Natronorubrum tibetense GA33: one gene and its partners. The protein of the gene in region 1 binds, or shares a complex with, the protein of each later gene. Links are inferred from orthologs where the notes say so. Each region holds a gene or a part of one and is shown in the gene's direction. Other genes may lie near its edges. The genes, in order: NATTI_RS0118910, rpl7ae and NATTI_RS0117600.

Region 1 (3,757 bases):
CGTTATGGTCGACGATAAAGCGAACTCGCCGACCGAGGGGATGGAACAGACCGTCCCCGTAACGATCGTGGAGACGCCGCCGATGCGCGCGGTCGCACTACGAGCGTACGAAGCAACGCCATACGGCATGAAGCCGGTCACCGAGGTCTGGACCGACGAGTTCGTTACCGAACTCGATCGCGTCCTCGACGTCCCCGGTGATGACTACGACGCCGACGCCGCCGAAGACGAGCTTCGGGGCTACCTCGAAGAAGGACGCGTCGACGACGTTCGCGTTATCACGCATACGGTTCCAGGGAGCATTCCCTCGATGCCGAAGAAGAAACCGGACGTGATGGAGACGCGAGTCGGCGGCGGCTCCGTCGAGGATCGCGTCGACTTCGCCCTCGAGACCGTCGCAGACGGCGGCGAGCACGTCATGAACGACGTGTTCCGCGCGGGCGAGTACGTCGACGCGAGCGGTGTCACGAAAGGGAAAGGGACCCAGGGCCCCGTCAAACGCTGGGGCGTCCAGAAACGAAAGGGCAAGCACGCCCGGCAGGGATGGCGGCGCCGCATCGGGAACCTCGGTCCGTGGAACCCGTCCCGTGTTCGGTCGACGGTCCCACAGCAGGGACAGACCGGTTACCACCAGCGGACGGAACTGAACAAACGCCTCGTCGATATCGGCGACGGCGCAGACGCGACGGTCGACGGTGGCTTCGTCAACTACGGCGAAGTCGACGGACCGCACGCGCTGATCAAGGGCTCGCTCCCCGGGCCGAACAAGCGCCTCGTGCGCTTCCGCCCGGCGATCCGACCCGGAGACCAGCCGCGCCTCGATCCCGAGGTACGCTACGTCTCCACCGCATCTAACCAGGGATAACACATGGAAGCAACAGTACGAGACCTGGACGGCGACGACGCGGGCTCGATCGAGCTCCCGGCGGTCTTCGAGACCACTTACCGCCCGGACCTGATCGCCCGCGCCGTTCGCGTCGCCCAGGCAAACCGAAAACAGGCCTACGGTGCCGACGAGTTCGCGGGCATGCGAACGCCCGCGGAATCGTTCGGTAGCGGTCGCGGGATGGCTCACGTTCCACGTCAGGACGGCCGCGCACGACGCGTCCCCCAGGCGATCAAAGGACGGAAGTCACACCCACCGAAGGCCGAGAAGGACCAGTCCGACTCGATCAACACGAAAGCGAAAAAACTCGCCGTCCGTAGCGCCATCGCGGCGACGACGGACGCCGACCTGGTCGCCGAGCGCGGCCACCAGTTCGACGACGACGCGGAGATTCCCGTCGTCGTGAGCGACGAGTTCGAAGACCTCCAGAAGACGAAGGAAGTCGTCTCGTTCCTCGAGGCCGCCGGTCTCGCGGACGACATCGAACGCGCCGACGAAGGTCGGAGCGTCCGATCCGGACAGGGGAAAGCCCGTGGCCGGAAGTACAAGACGCCGACGTCGATTCTGTTCGTCACCGCCAGTGAGTCCGGCCCGTCCCGTGCGGCCCGGAACCTCGCTGGTGCCGACGTGACGACGGCTGCGGAGGTCAACGCCGAAGAGCTCGCACCCGGCGCACAGCCGGGTCGACTGACCGTCTGGACCGAGAGCGCACTCGAGGAGGTGGCAGACCGATGAGTTCGATCATCGAGCACCCCCTCGTGACCGAGAAGGCCATGAACGACATGGACTTCGAGAACAAGCTCCAGTTCATCTGCAACCCCGACGCCACCAAACCCGAAATTCGGGATGTCGTCGAGGAGCGGTTCGACGTCGGCGTCGCTGACATCAACACGCAAGTGACGATGAAAGGCAAAAAGAAAGCGATCATCAAACTCTCCGAGGACGACGACGCACAGGAAGTCGCCTCGCGAATCGGGGTGTTCTGAAGATGGGACGACGTATTCAGGGACAACGACGCGGTCGCGGTGGCCCGACGTTCCGTGCCCCGTCACACCGCTACAAGGCGAAGCTCGACCACAAGAAACAGGAGGACGACGACCTCGTCCGCGGAACGGTCGTGGATATCGAACACGACCCGGCGCGATCCGCGCCGATCGCCGCCGTCGAATTCGACGACGGCGACCAGCGACTCATCCTCGCACCTGAGGGCATCTCCGTCGGCGAGGAGATTCAGGTCGGCGTCTCCGCGGAGATCAAGCCGGGCAACACGCTCCCGCTCGCGGAGATCCCCGAAGGAATTCCGGTCTGTAACGTCGAGGCGAACCAGGGCGACGGCGGTCGATTCGCCCGGGCCTCCGGCGTCAACGCGGATCTGGTCACCCACGACCGCAACGCTGCGGTCGTCCAGCTTCCCAGCGGTGAGGTCAAACGCCTCGATCCACAGTGCCGTGCCACCGTCGGCGTCGTCGCCGGCGGCGGTCGAACGGAGAAACCGTTCGTCAAAGCCGGGAACAAGTATCACAAGATGAAGGCACGGGGGACGAAATACCCTCGCGTCCGTGGTGTCGCGATGAACGCCGTCGACCACCCGTTCGGTGGCGGTGGCCGACAGCACCCGGGCAAACCCAAGTCCGTCTCGCGGGATGCCCCGCCGGGACGGAAGGTTGGTGACATTTCCTCGCGCCGTACCGGCCGAGGTGGAAACAAATGAGTCAGGAGTACCGAACCGGCCGCGAAGGTGAGTTCACCTACCGCGGTCACACGCTCGAGGAGTTGCAGGATCTGGACATCGACGAAGTCGCAGAACTGCTGCCCGCTCGAAAGCGGCGAAGTATCGAACGCGGCCTCTCAGTCGAGAAGCAGAAGCTGCTCGAGAAGGCCCGCGAGAAAGAAGAAGAGGAGACGGCGAACGCGCCGATCCGAACGCACCTGCGGGATATGCCGATCCTGCCGGAGTTCGTTGGCTTGACCTTCGAGGTCTACAACGGACAGTCGTTCGAGCGCGTCCGCGTCGAGCCCGAGATGATCGGACACTATCTCGGCGAGTTCCAGCTGACCCGCAACTCCGTCGAACACGGACAGGCAGGGATCGGTGCGACTCGCTCCTCGAAGTTCGTCCCACTGAAGTGATCATCGTATGGGAATCAACTACTCAGTCGACGCCGACCCGGACAAGACCGCGAAAGCGATGCTTCGGGAGCGTCACATGAGCAACAAGCACAGCAAGGAGGTCGCTCGCGAACTGAAGGGCCGAACCGTCGCGGACGCACAGGCCTTCCTTCAGGACGTCATCGACGAAGAGCAGTCCGTTCCGTTCAAGTCCCACAACACCGGTGCGGGTCACCGCTCCGACATCGACGGCTGGGACGCAGGAAAGTACCCCGAGAAGGTTTCGGGCGAGTTCCTCGACCTGCTCGAGAACGTCGCGGCGAACGCTGACCACCAGGGCTTCGACGGCGAATCGATGGAGATCGTCCACATCGCCGCCCACAAGGTCGGCGAATCGGTCGGTCGCAAGCCCCGCGCGATGGGGCGTGCCTCGGCCTGGAACACGCCGGAGGTCGACGTCGAGATCGTCGTCGAGGAAGTCGACGAAGAAACGGAGGACGATAACTAATGGCTGACGAACACCAATTCATCGAAAACGGCCTTCAGCGGTCCCAGATCGACGAGTTCTTCCAGGAAGAGCTCGGCCGCGCGGGCTACGGTGGTATGGACGTCGCCAAGACGCCGATGGGTACGCAGATCGTCCTCAAGGCCGAAAAGCCCGGGATGGTCATCGGCAAAGGTGGCGAGAACATCCGGAAGGTCACGACGGCCTTAGAGGAGAAGTTCAACCTCGAGGACCCACAGATCGACGTCCAAGAGGTC
Region 2 (3,694 bases), 260 kb from region 1 along the record:
GCGTACCGGATCGGCTCGAGAAGCGTTCGCTCGGCCACCTCGTGATCGCTCCCGGCCAGTCGATCCCGGAACCGGACCGAAAAGCCGCGGCCGGCCCCCTCGTAGCCGTGAATCGTCGTCGCGAACGCGACGTTGTCGGCTTCGAGTAGCGACTCGAGCATCGAGACCGGGAGCGCGGCGGCCTCGTCGACGATGACGACGTCCGCGTCCTCGAGTTGGGCCACGGCGTCGGTCGGCTCGAGAAACCGGACACGGCCGCCGACAGCGGTCTCGAGCCGGCGAGCAGGGTCGACCGTGGCGTCGACGTCCGGGAGCGCCTCGCAGAGTTCCCCCGCGCGATCGAATAGTTCGGCCGCGTTCCGCGATTGGGGTGCGGTGACGAGGACGTCCAGTCCCGCCGCAGCCATGGCTCCCGCGGCCAGTCCTGCGGCACTCGACTTGCCGCGGCCGCGGTCGGCCTCGAGGACGACGGCTCCTGGCTGGGTGCGTTTGGTCGCTTCGGTCTCGTCGGTCGCGCCAGTTGCTTCGGTTCCCTCCAGCAGTGACTCGAACGCGGCAACCGCGTTGGCCTGGTCGCCGGTGAGACAGGCCTCGTAGGTTTCGGCGGGGAACCGCGTGTTCGTCGGTGCCTCGAGCGACGGTTCCTGCTCGCGGCTCGGGCGCGGTGCCGGATTCGTCAATCCGTCGTCGACGATTTGCTCGGCATCGAGGTCGACGATTCCGATTCCGCGATGTGCGCGAAGGGTTTCGACGAGTCGCCCTCTGAATCGCCCGGTAACGTCCGCGAGGGAGAACGGTGGCACCGCGAGTGACTCGTCGAACTCGCCGCTTCGGTCGGGCCAGCCCTCGAGCGGTGGCGTCAGCAGGACCAGCAGGCCGCCCCCGTCGACCGCACCGATGACTTTGCCGAGCGCGTTCGGTCGGAGTCCCTCGTGGGCATCGAGCGCGACGACGTCTCGAGTCGTTCCGAGGAGGTCGCTCGCGTTGGCCTGCGGGAGGTATTCACAGCGAAGGCGGTCGTCGGGACCGACGAGCGTCGTGGCGGTGATCGCGACCGGGAGGGCGTCGAGGATCGACTCGAGGGCGTCGTATCCCTCTTCCCGTTCGCCAGAGAGGACCAGCAGCCGTCGCTCGTTCGTTCCCGTCGCTTCGTCGAACAGCGATTCGGCGAGTCCGACGATGTCCGCGTCCATGTGAGCGGATTGGGGGACTCGAGAGTAATAGCCACCGGAGTACGATCGATGGGGCAGTCGCCTGGAAGGGTGATCGAGAGAAGCGTTCCGTTCGACGGCAATCGATACTCCGGACCACCGCGTACCGTGGGTTGATCGATAGTCTCGCACCACAGTCACGATTGTCTATATCCTGTCGAATCGGCCCGTGCGGACCCCTCTCACAGCCCCGTCCGTTTGAACACGCTTTTAAGGGGGGCAACGCTACTGGCGTAGTACACCCTACGCGGGGTTGATGATGCTCCTAGCCTCACAGGACTTCCGCCGGAATCAGTTCGGCACGGGTGCCCAGCACCCGGACGGCAGGGGAGCGCGAGCCCACGTGTAGGAGAGGTGAACAACCAATGTCAGTCTACGTAACAACCGACATCCCGGCCGACCTCGCAGACGATGCCCTCGAGGCACTCGAGGTCGCACGAGACACAGGACGCGTAAAGAAAGGAACGAACGAAACGACGAAAGCGATCGAGCGCGGCAACGCCGATCTCGTCTACGTCGCAGAAGACGTCTCCCCCGAGGAGATCGTCATGCACCTGCCCGAACTCGCCGACGAGAAGGGCATCCCGGTCGTCTTCATCGAGACCCAGGACGACGTCGGCCACGCTGCCGGCCTCGAGGTCGGGAGCGCCGCCGCGGCGATCGTCGACGCCGGCGAGGCGGGCGACGACGTCGAAGATATCGCCGACAAGGTCGAGGACCTCGACTGAGGTGATCAGAGATGAGTGCTGAAGAGGAAGAAAGCGGCTCTACGCCCGCCGAGGTCATCGAGATCGTCGGCAAGACCGGCATGCACGGCGAAGCCATGCAGGTCAAATGCCGAATCAAGGAGGGCGAGAACCAGGGACGAATCATCACCCGAAACTGCCTCGGGCCGGTCCGCGAAGGCGACGTGTTGCAGCTTCGCGAGACCGCTCGTGAGGCAGACTCCATCGGAGGACAATAACCAATGGTCGAGAAACGTACGTGCGACTACACGGGCGAAGAGATCGAGCCCGGCACGGGCATCATGTACGTCCGCAAGAACGGCAGTGTGCTCCACTTCGTCGACTCGAAGGCGGAGAAAAACTACAAGCTCGGTCGTGAACCGCGCGATCTGGAGTGGACCGAGGACGGTCGCCGTAACAAGGGGCCGGCCGAGGATACCACGCCCGCTGCCGAGGACGATCAAGACGAGGTCGCCGACGCCGAAGCTGACGACGACCTCGAGACCGAGGACGAAGCCGTCGACGAAGACGACGACGCCGAATCCGCCGGTGACGAGGACGTCGCCGAGGACGAGGATGTCGAAGCCGAAGCGGAAGACGACGGCGAGGACGAAGCCGAAGAGACCGAGGCCGAACAATGAGCGACCACGAGCGGACCTTCGTCATGGTCAAGCCCGACGCCTTCGCGCGCGGGCTCGTCGGCGAAGTCATCTCCCGACTCGAGGACCGCGGTCTCAAACTCGTCGGGATCAAAGTGATCAACATGCCCGAGGAGCGGGCCCAAGAACACTACAGCGAACACGAGGATAAGCCGTTCTTCGACGGCCTCATCGAGTTCATCACCGGCGGTCCGGTCGTCCCGATGGTCTGGGAAGGCCAGGATGCGACCCGTCAGGTCCGTCAGATGATCGGCGAGACCGACCCGCTCGAGGCCGCACCGGGAACGATCCGCGGCGACTACGCGCTGGATCTCGGTCGAAACGTCGTTCACGCTGCCGACCACGAGGACGATGGCGCGAACGAACGCGAAATCGCGATTCACTTCGACGACGACGAACTGATCGACTACGATCAGCACGACGCCGAGTGGCTCTACGAGTAGTACGTCGAGGCTCGTCTCGGCTCGAACGCAGCGATTCGCCCGATCGATTCTTCATTTTCTCGCGTCTAACGTACAGTCGACATCAAAAACAGACGGTTAAGAGCGACGACTGTAATCTCGTTGGCAGCGGCCACCACCCAGTAATTATACCGGAGATTATATTGTGGAGAATGTACATGTGTTTTTCTAGGTAGACGCAACATCTAATGGGACGGCTGCAGAAGAGACGGTTGGTGGTTTCGAATGGTAACACACGGTAGGTGGTTCGTGGATGCGTAAAACCGAGCGAGAGTCGACGAAGATCACGGCCGAGGTGACGCCGTCGCTCGATCTGATCTTCGATCTTCTCTCGAACCGCCGTCGACGGTACGCGCTTTACTACATGCACGACCAACCGGACGGCGTCGCGACGCTCGACGAACTCACGACCGCGGTCGTCGACCTCCAGCAGGCGGACTCGAGCCAGGAGGCAGCCATAGCAGATGAAGCCGACTCCGGCGACGACACCGATTTCGAGACCGACTGCGACCAGCGACAACTGCGAATCCGAACAGAACTGCAGCACACGCACCTGCCGAAACTCGAGGACGCCGGCGTTCTCGACCACGATCGACGCAGTGAGACCGTTCGATACTGGACACAGCCCTCGCTCGAGG
Region 3 (3,669 bases), 230 kb from region 1 along the record:
CTCCCGGTCCAGGTGCACAGGCGACGATCCGCGCGCTCGCCCGTGCCGGCATCGAGATCGGCCGCATCGAAGACGTCACGCCGATCCCACACGACGGATCGCGCGCACCGAAAGGCAAGGGCGGCTACTAACCCATGACAGCAGAGTACGACGTCGAGTTCGTCGAACGCGAGGATCGTGACGCACGCTTCCTCGTCCGCGACGTGACACCCGCGTTCGCCAACGGTATTCGTCGCGCGATGGTCGCCGACGTCCCCACGATGGCGATCGATACCGTCCGGTTCGTCGAGAACTCGTCGGTCATGTTCGACGAGCAACTCGCGCTCCGACTCGGACTCGTCCCGCTGACGACCCCGCCGGAAGGCGAGTTCGTCGAGGACGACACCGTCACGCTCTCGATCGACGTCGAAGGGCCGGCCACCGCCTACTCGGGCGATCTCGTCTCGAGCGACGACCTCGTCCAGCCCGCGGACGACAACGTGCCGATCATCGAGCTCAAAGACGGCCAGCGCCTCGAGGCCGAGGCCGACGCCGTGCTCGAACGCGGAAAGAACCACGCGAAACATCAGGGCGGTGTCGCCGTCGGGTACCGACACCTCCAGCGCGTGTCGGTCGTCGACGACCTGCCGGAGTTCGAAGAGCAGGAGTCACAGATCGTCCGCGGTGTCATCGAGGACGACGGCGAACTCGTGCCGACCAGCGAGTTCGACCACGATCTCTCGAACCGATACCCCGGCAAGCAGGTCGAAGTCGAGGACGTCCCGAACGCCTTCGTCTTCCGCGTGGAGACGGACGGCTCCTTTACCGTCGAGGAACTGGTCACGCGAGCCGTCGACTCGATCGAGGCGCGTGCGACCGAACTCGAAGACGCAGTACAGCTGTAACGATGATTCATCGCCCCCACACCCACACGGACGCACGCCCGTTCGCCAGCGCCGCGAGCGACGAGACTGGTGCGGCGTCGTCCACTGGAATCGAAAGGGGTTTGAAGGGGCGACGGATAGACAGAAGTGCGAGCAGGGATAGCCAAGTCAGGTCAACGGCGCAGCGTTCAGGGCGCTGTCTCGTAGGAGTCCGCAGGTTCAAATCCTGCTCCCTGCATTTTTCCAGCTCGACCAAACGGAAGAGCTGTGAAAATGGAACGGCAGATTTGAGCCACGGGAGTCGAGCGGTTGCAAAACCGACCGTCTCCCGGCGGTTCAAATCCTGCTCCCTGCATCCACTTCTCAGCAGTCGATCGATCCGAAGAGACACGACCAGACGCGGTCGACGTCTCGATCGGTTCGATCGAACCGATATCGATTCCACGATCGCTCGAGGACGCGAGCACGTGCTCGCTCTCGAGCCCGCAGTATTTGGAGGAAACCAATGAGTAGCAAAACTAATCCGAGGCTCAACGATCTCATCGCCGAGCTGAAGTCGACGTCCCGCAAAGCGGACGCCGACGTCTGGCGAGACGTTGCGGATCGACTCGAGAAGCCCCGACGCACCCACGCAGAGGTGAATCTGGGCCGCATCGAACGATACGCACGCGAAGAAGAGACTGTCGTCGTTCCCGGCAAAGTGCTGGGCTCCGGCGCACTACAGAAGAACGTCACCGTGGCCGCCGTCAACTTCTCTTCGTCCGCAGAGACGAAGATCGATCAGGTCGGCGAGCCAGTACCGCTCGAGCAACTGCTCGAAGAGAACCCCGAAGGATCCAACGTCCGGGTGATTCGATGAGTATCGCAGAGTTCGACGCGGACGTCGTCGTCGACGCCGGGGACTGCATTCTCGGTCGCGTCGCCAGCGAGGTCGCACAGCGCGCACTCGACGGCGAACGCGTCGCGATCGTCAACGCCGAAGACGCCGTCATCACCGGCGACAAGGAGGATATCTTCGAGAACTACCGCACGCGCATCCAGCTGGGCTCCGACCGCGGACCCTACTACCCGAAGCGACCGGACACGATCTTCAAGCGCTCCGTTCGCGGGATGTTGCCGTACAAGAAGACGCGCGGTCGCGAGGCACTCGAGAACGTTCGCGTCTACGTCGGCAACCCGTACGAGGACGACGACGACCGCGAGGCCGAGATTCTCGAGGACACGTCGCTGGATCGCCTGTCGAACATCCGCTTCGTCCACCTGGGCGAAGTCTCCGATCAACTCGGTGCTAACGTCACATGGTAACGAACACGAGTGGAAAGAAGAAGACCGCCGTCGCTCGCGCAACCGTTAGCGAGGGCGAGGGTCGCGTCCGAATCAACTCCAAGCCGGTCGAACTGGTCGAACCGGAGATGTCCCGACTCAAGATGCTCGAGCCGTTCCGCATCGCCGGTGAGGACCTCCGGAGCGAGATGGACATCGACGTTCGCGTCGAGGGTGGCGGGATCAGCGGACAGGCCGACGCCGTCCGCACCGCCATCGCACGCGGCATCGTCCAGCACAGCAACGACGCAGAACTCCGCGACGCCTACATGGAGTTCGACCGGTCGCTGCTGGTCAACGACGTTCGCCAGTCCGAACCGAAGAAGTGGGGCGGCCCGGGCGCTCGGGCTCGCTACCAGAAGTCCTACCGCTAAGGTGATTCAAACATGATGGTACCGGTCCGGTGTTTCACCTGTGGCACTGTCGTCGGCGAACACTGGGAGGAGTTCGACGAGCGAGCGAACGAGGGCGACGAGGACCCCGAGAAGGTTCTCGACGAACTCGGCGTCGACCGCTACTGTTGTCGGCGCATGCTCGTCAGTCACACCGACCTCGTTGACGTCGTCTCTCCATACCAGTAACATGCAACAGGAACGTCACAATCGCTACGAGAAAGCACGCATCCTCGGCGCGCGAGCGCTGCAGGTGTCCTACGGCGCGCCGGTGTTGATCGAGACGAAGCAGACCGAACCGATCCTCATCGCCGCCGAAGAGTACGATGCCGGCGTCCTGCCGTTTACCGTCAAGCGGGGGTACGACCGGAAATGACGCGCATCACGGACGTTCGGCTGCGTCGAATCCTCGACTCCCGGGGCAACCCGACGGTCGAGGCCGACGTCATCACCGAAAGCGGCGGATTCGGTCGCGCTGCGGCACCCAGCGGTGCCAGCACGGGCGAGTACGAGGCCGTCGAGCGACCCGCCAACGAGGCGATCGCCGCGGCCCGCGAACGCGCCGTCCCCCGTCTCGTCGGTGAGGCCTACGCGGGCAACCAGCGAGAAGTCGATTCGATCCTCCGTGCCGCGGACGGCACGGACGACTTCTCGGAAATCGGCGCTAACAGCGCGGTCGCCATCTCGATGGCCGCCGCGAAAGCCGGTGCCGACGTCCTCGGCGCGCCGCTGTTCCAGCATCTTGGCGGTGCGTTCCGCGGCGAGAACTTCCCGATCCCGCTCGGCAACGTCGTCGGCGGTGGCGAACACGCCGCCGACGCGACCGACATTCAGGAGTTCCTCGTCGCCCCCGTCGGGGCGCCGAACGTCGAAGACGCCGTCTTCGCCAATGCCGCCGTCCACGATGCCGTCGCCGACCTGCTCGAGGAACGAGGCGTTCCGTCGGGCAAGGGCGACGAGGGCGCGTGGGCGCCGTCGATCGACGACGAGGAGGCGTTCGAGATCGTCGACGAGGCGGTCTCGCAGGTCGAAGACGAGGTCGGTTTCGGTATCGGCTTTGGACTCGACGTTGCGGCCGCCGAGATGTACGA

Evidence for each region.
Region 2: NATTI_RS0118910 (region 1) and rpl7ae share a complex: the UniProt entries of both Methanocaldococcus jannaschii proteins name them as parts of the 50S ribosomal subunit. The link is inferred for Natronorubrum tibetense GA33 from one-to-one orthologs.
Region 3: NATTI_RS0118910 (region 1) and NATTI_RS0117600 share a complex: the UniProt entries of both Methanocaldococcus jannaschii proteins name them as parts of the 50S ribosomal subunit. The link is inferred for Natronorubrum tibetense GA33 from one-to-one orthologs.

What each region holds. Positions count from the first base shown.
Region 1 is NZ_KB913017.1:3,672,938-3,676,694, reverse strand. The notes cover bases 302-3,244. They hold NATTI_RS0118910 (50S ribosomal protein L23), read left to right. Parts: upstream 302-1,617; coding sequence 1,618-1,872; downstream 1,873-3,244. Other genes in these bases: NATTI_RS0118895 (50S ribosomal protein L22), read left to right, coding at 3,024-3,244; NATTI_RS0118900 (30S ribosomal protein S19), read left to right, coding at 2,594-3,016; NATTI_RS0118905 (50S ribosomal protein L2), read left to right, coding at 1,875-2,597; rpl4p (50S ribosomal protein L4), read left to right, coding at 869-1,621; NATTI_RS0118920 (50S ribosomal protein L3), read left to right, coding at 302-865. Outside these bases: more of NATTI_RS0118920, read left to right, coding at 1-301; more of NATTI_RS0118895, read left to right, coding at 3,245-3,503; NATTI_RS0118890 (30S ribosomal protein S3), read left to right, coding at 3,503-3,757. UniProt on the Methanocaldococcus jannaschii protein: Binds to 23S rRNA. One of the proteins that surrounds the polypeptide exit tunnel on the outside of the ribosome.
Region 2 is NZ_KB913017.1:3,417,405-3,421,098, reverse strand. Bases 378-3,257 are described here. They hold rpl7ae (50S ribosomal protein L7Ae), read left to right. Parts: upstream 378-1,576; coding sequence 1,577-1,939; downstream 1,940-3,257. Other genes in these bases: ndk (nucleoside-diphosphate kinase), read left to right, coding at 2,574-3,038; NATTI_RS0117455 (50S ribosomal protein L24e), read left to right, coding at 2,179-2,577; NATTI_RS0117460 (30S ribosomal protein S28e), read left to right, coding at 1,951-2,175; tmcA (tRNA(Met) cytidine acetyltransferase TmcA), read right to left, coding at 378-1,193. Outside these bases: more of tmcA, read right to left, coding at 1-377; NATTI_RS0117445 (DUF7344 domain-containing protein), read left to right, coding at 3,310-3,694. UniProt on the Methanocaldococcus jannaschii protein: Multifunctional RNA-binding protein that recognizes the K-turn motif in ribosomal RNA, the RNA component of RNase P, box H/ACA, box C/D and box C'/D' sRNAs.
Region 3 is NZ_KB913017.1:3,445,097-3,448,765, reverse strand. What follows is about bases 589-3,443. They hold NATTI_RS0117600 (50S ribosomal protein L13), read left to right. Parts: upstream 589-1,718; coding sequence 1,719-2,168; downstream 2,169-3,443. Other genes in these bases: eno (phosphopyruvate hydratase), read left to right, coding at 2,951-3,443; NATTI_RS0117585 (DNA-directed RNA polymerase subunit K), read left to right, coding at 2,769-2,954; NATTI_RS0117590 (DNA-directed RNA polymerase subunit N), read left to right, coding at 2,573-2,767; NATTI_RS0117595 (30S ribosomal protein S9), read left to right, coding at 2,162-2,560; NATTI_RS0117605 (50S ribosomal protein L18e), read left to right, coding at 1,369-1,722. Also shown: NATTI_RS0117625 (30S ribosomal protein S11), read left to right, coding at 1-131; more of NATTI_RS0117620, read left to right, coding at 135-588; more of eno, read left to right, coding at 3,444-3,669. UniProt on the Methanocaldococcus jannaschii protein: This protein is one of the early assembly proteins of the 50S ribosomal subunit, although it is not seen to bind rRNA by itself. It is important during the early stages of 50S assembly.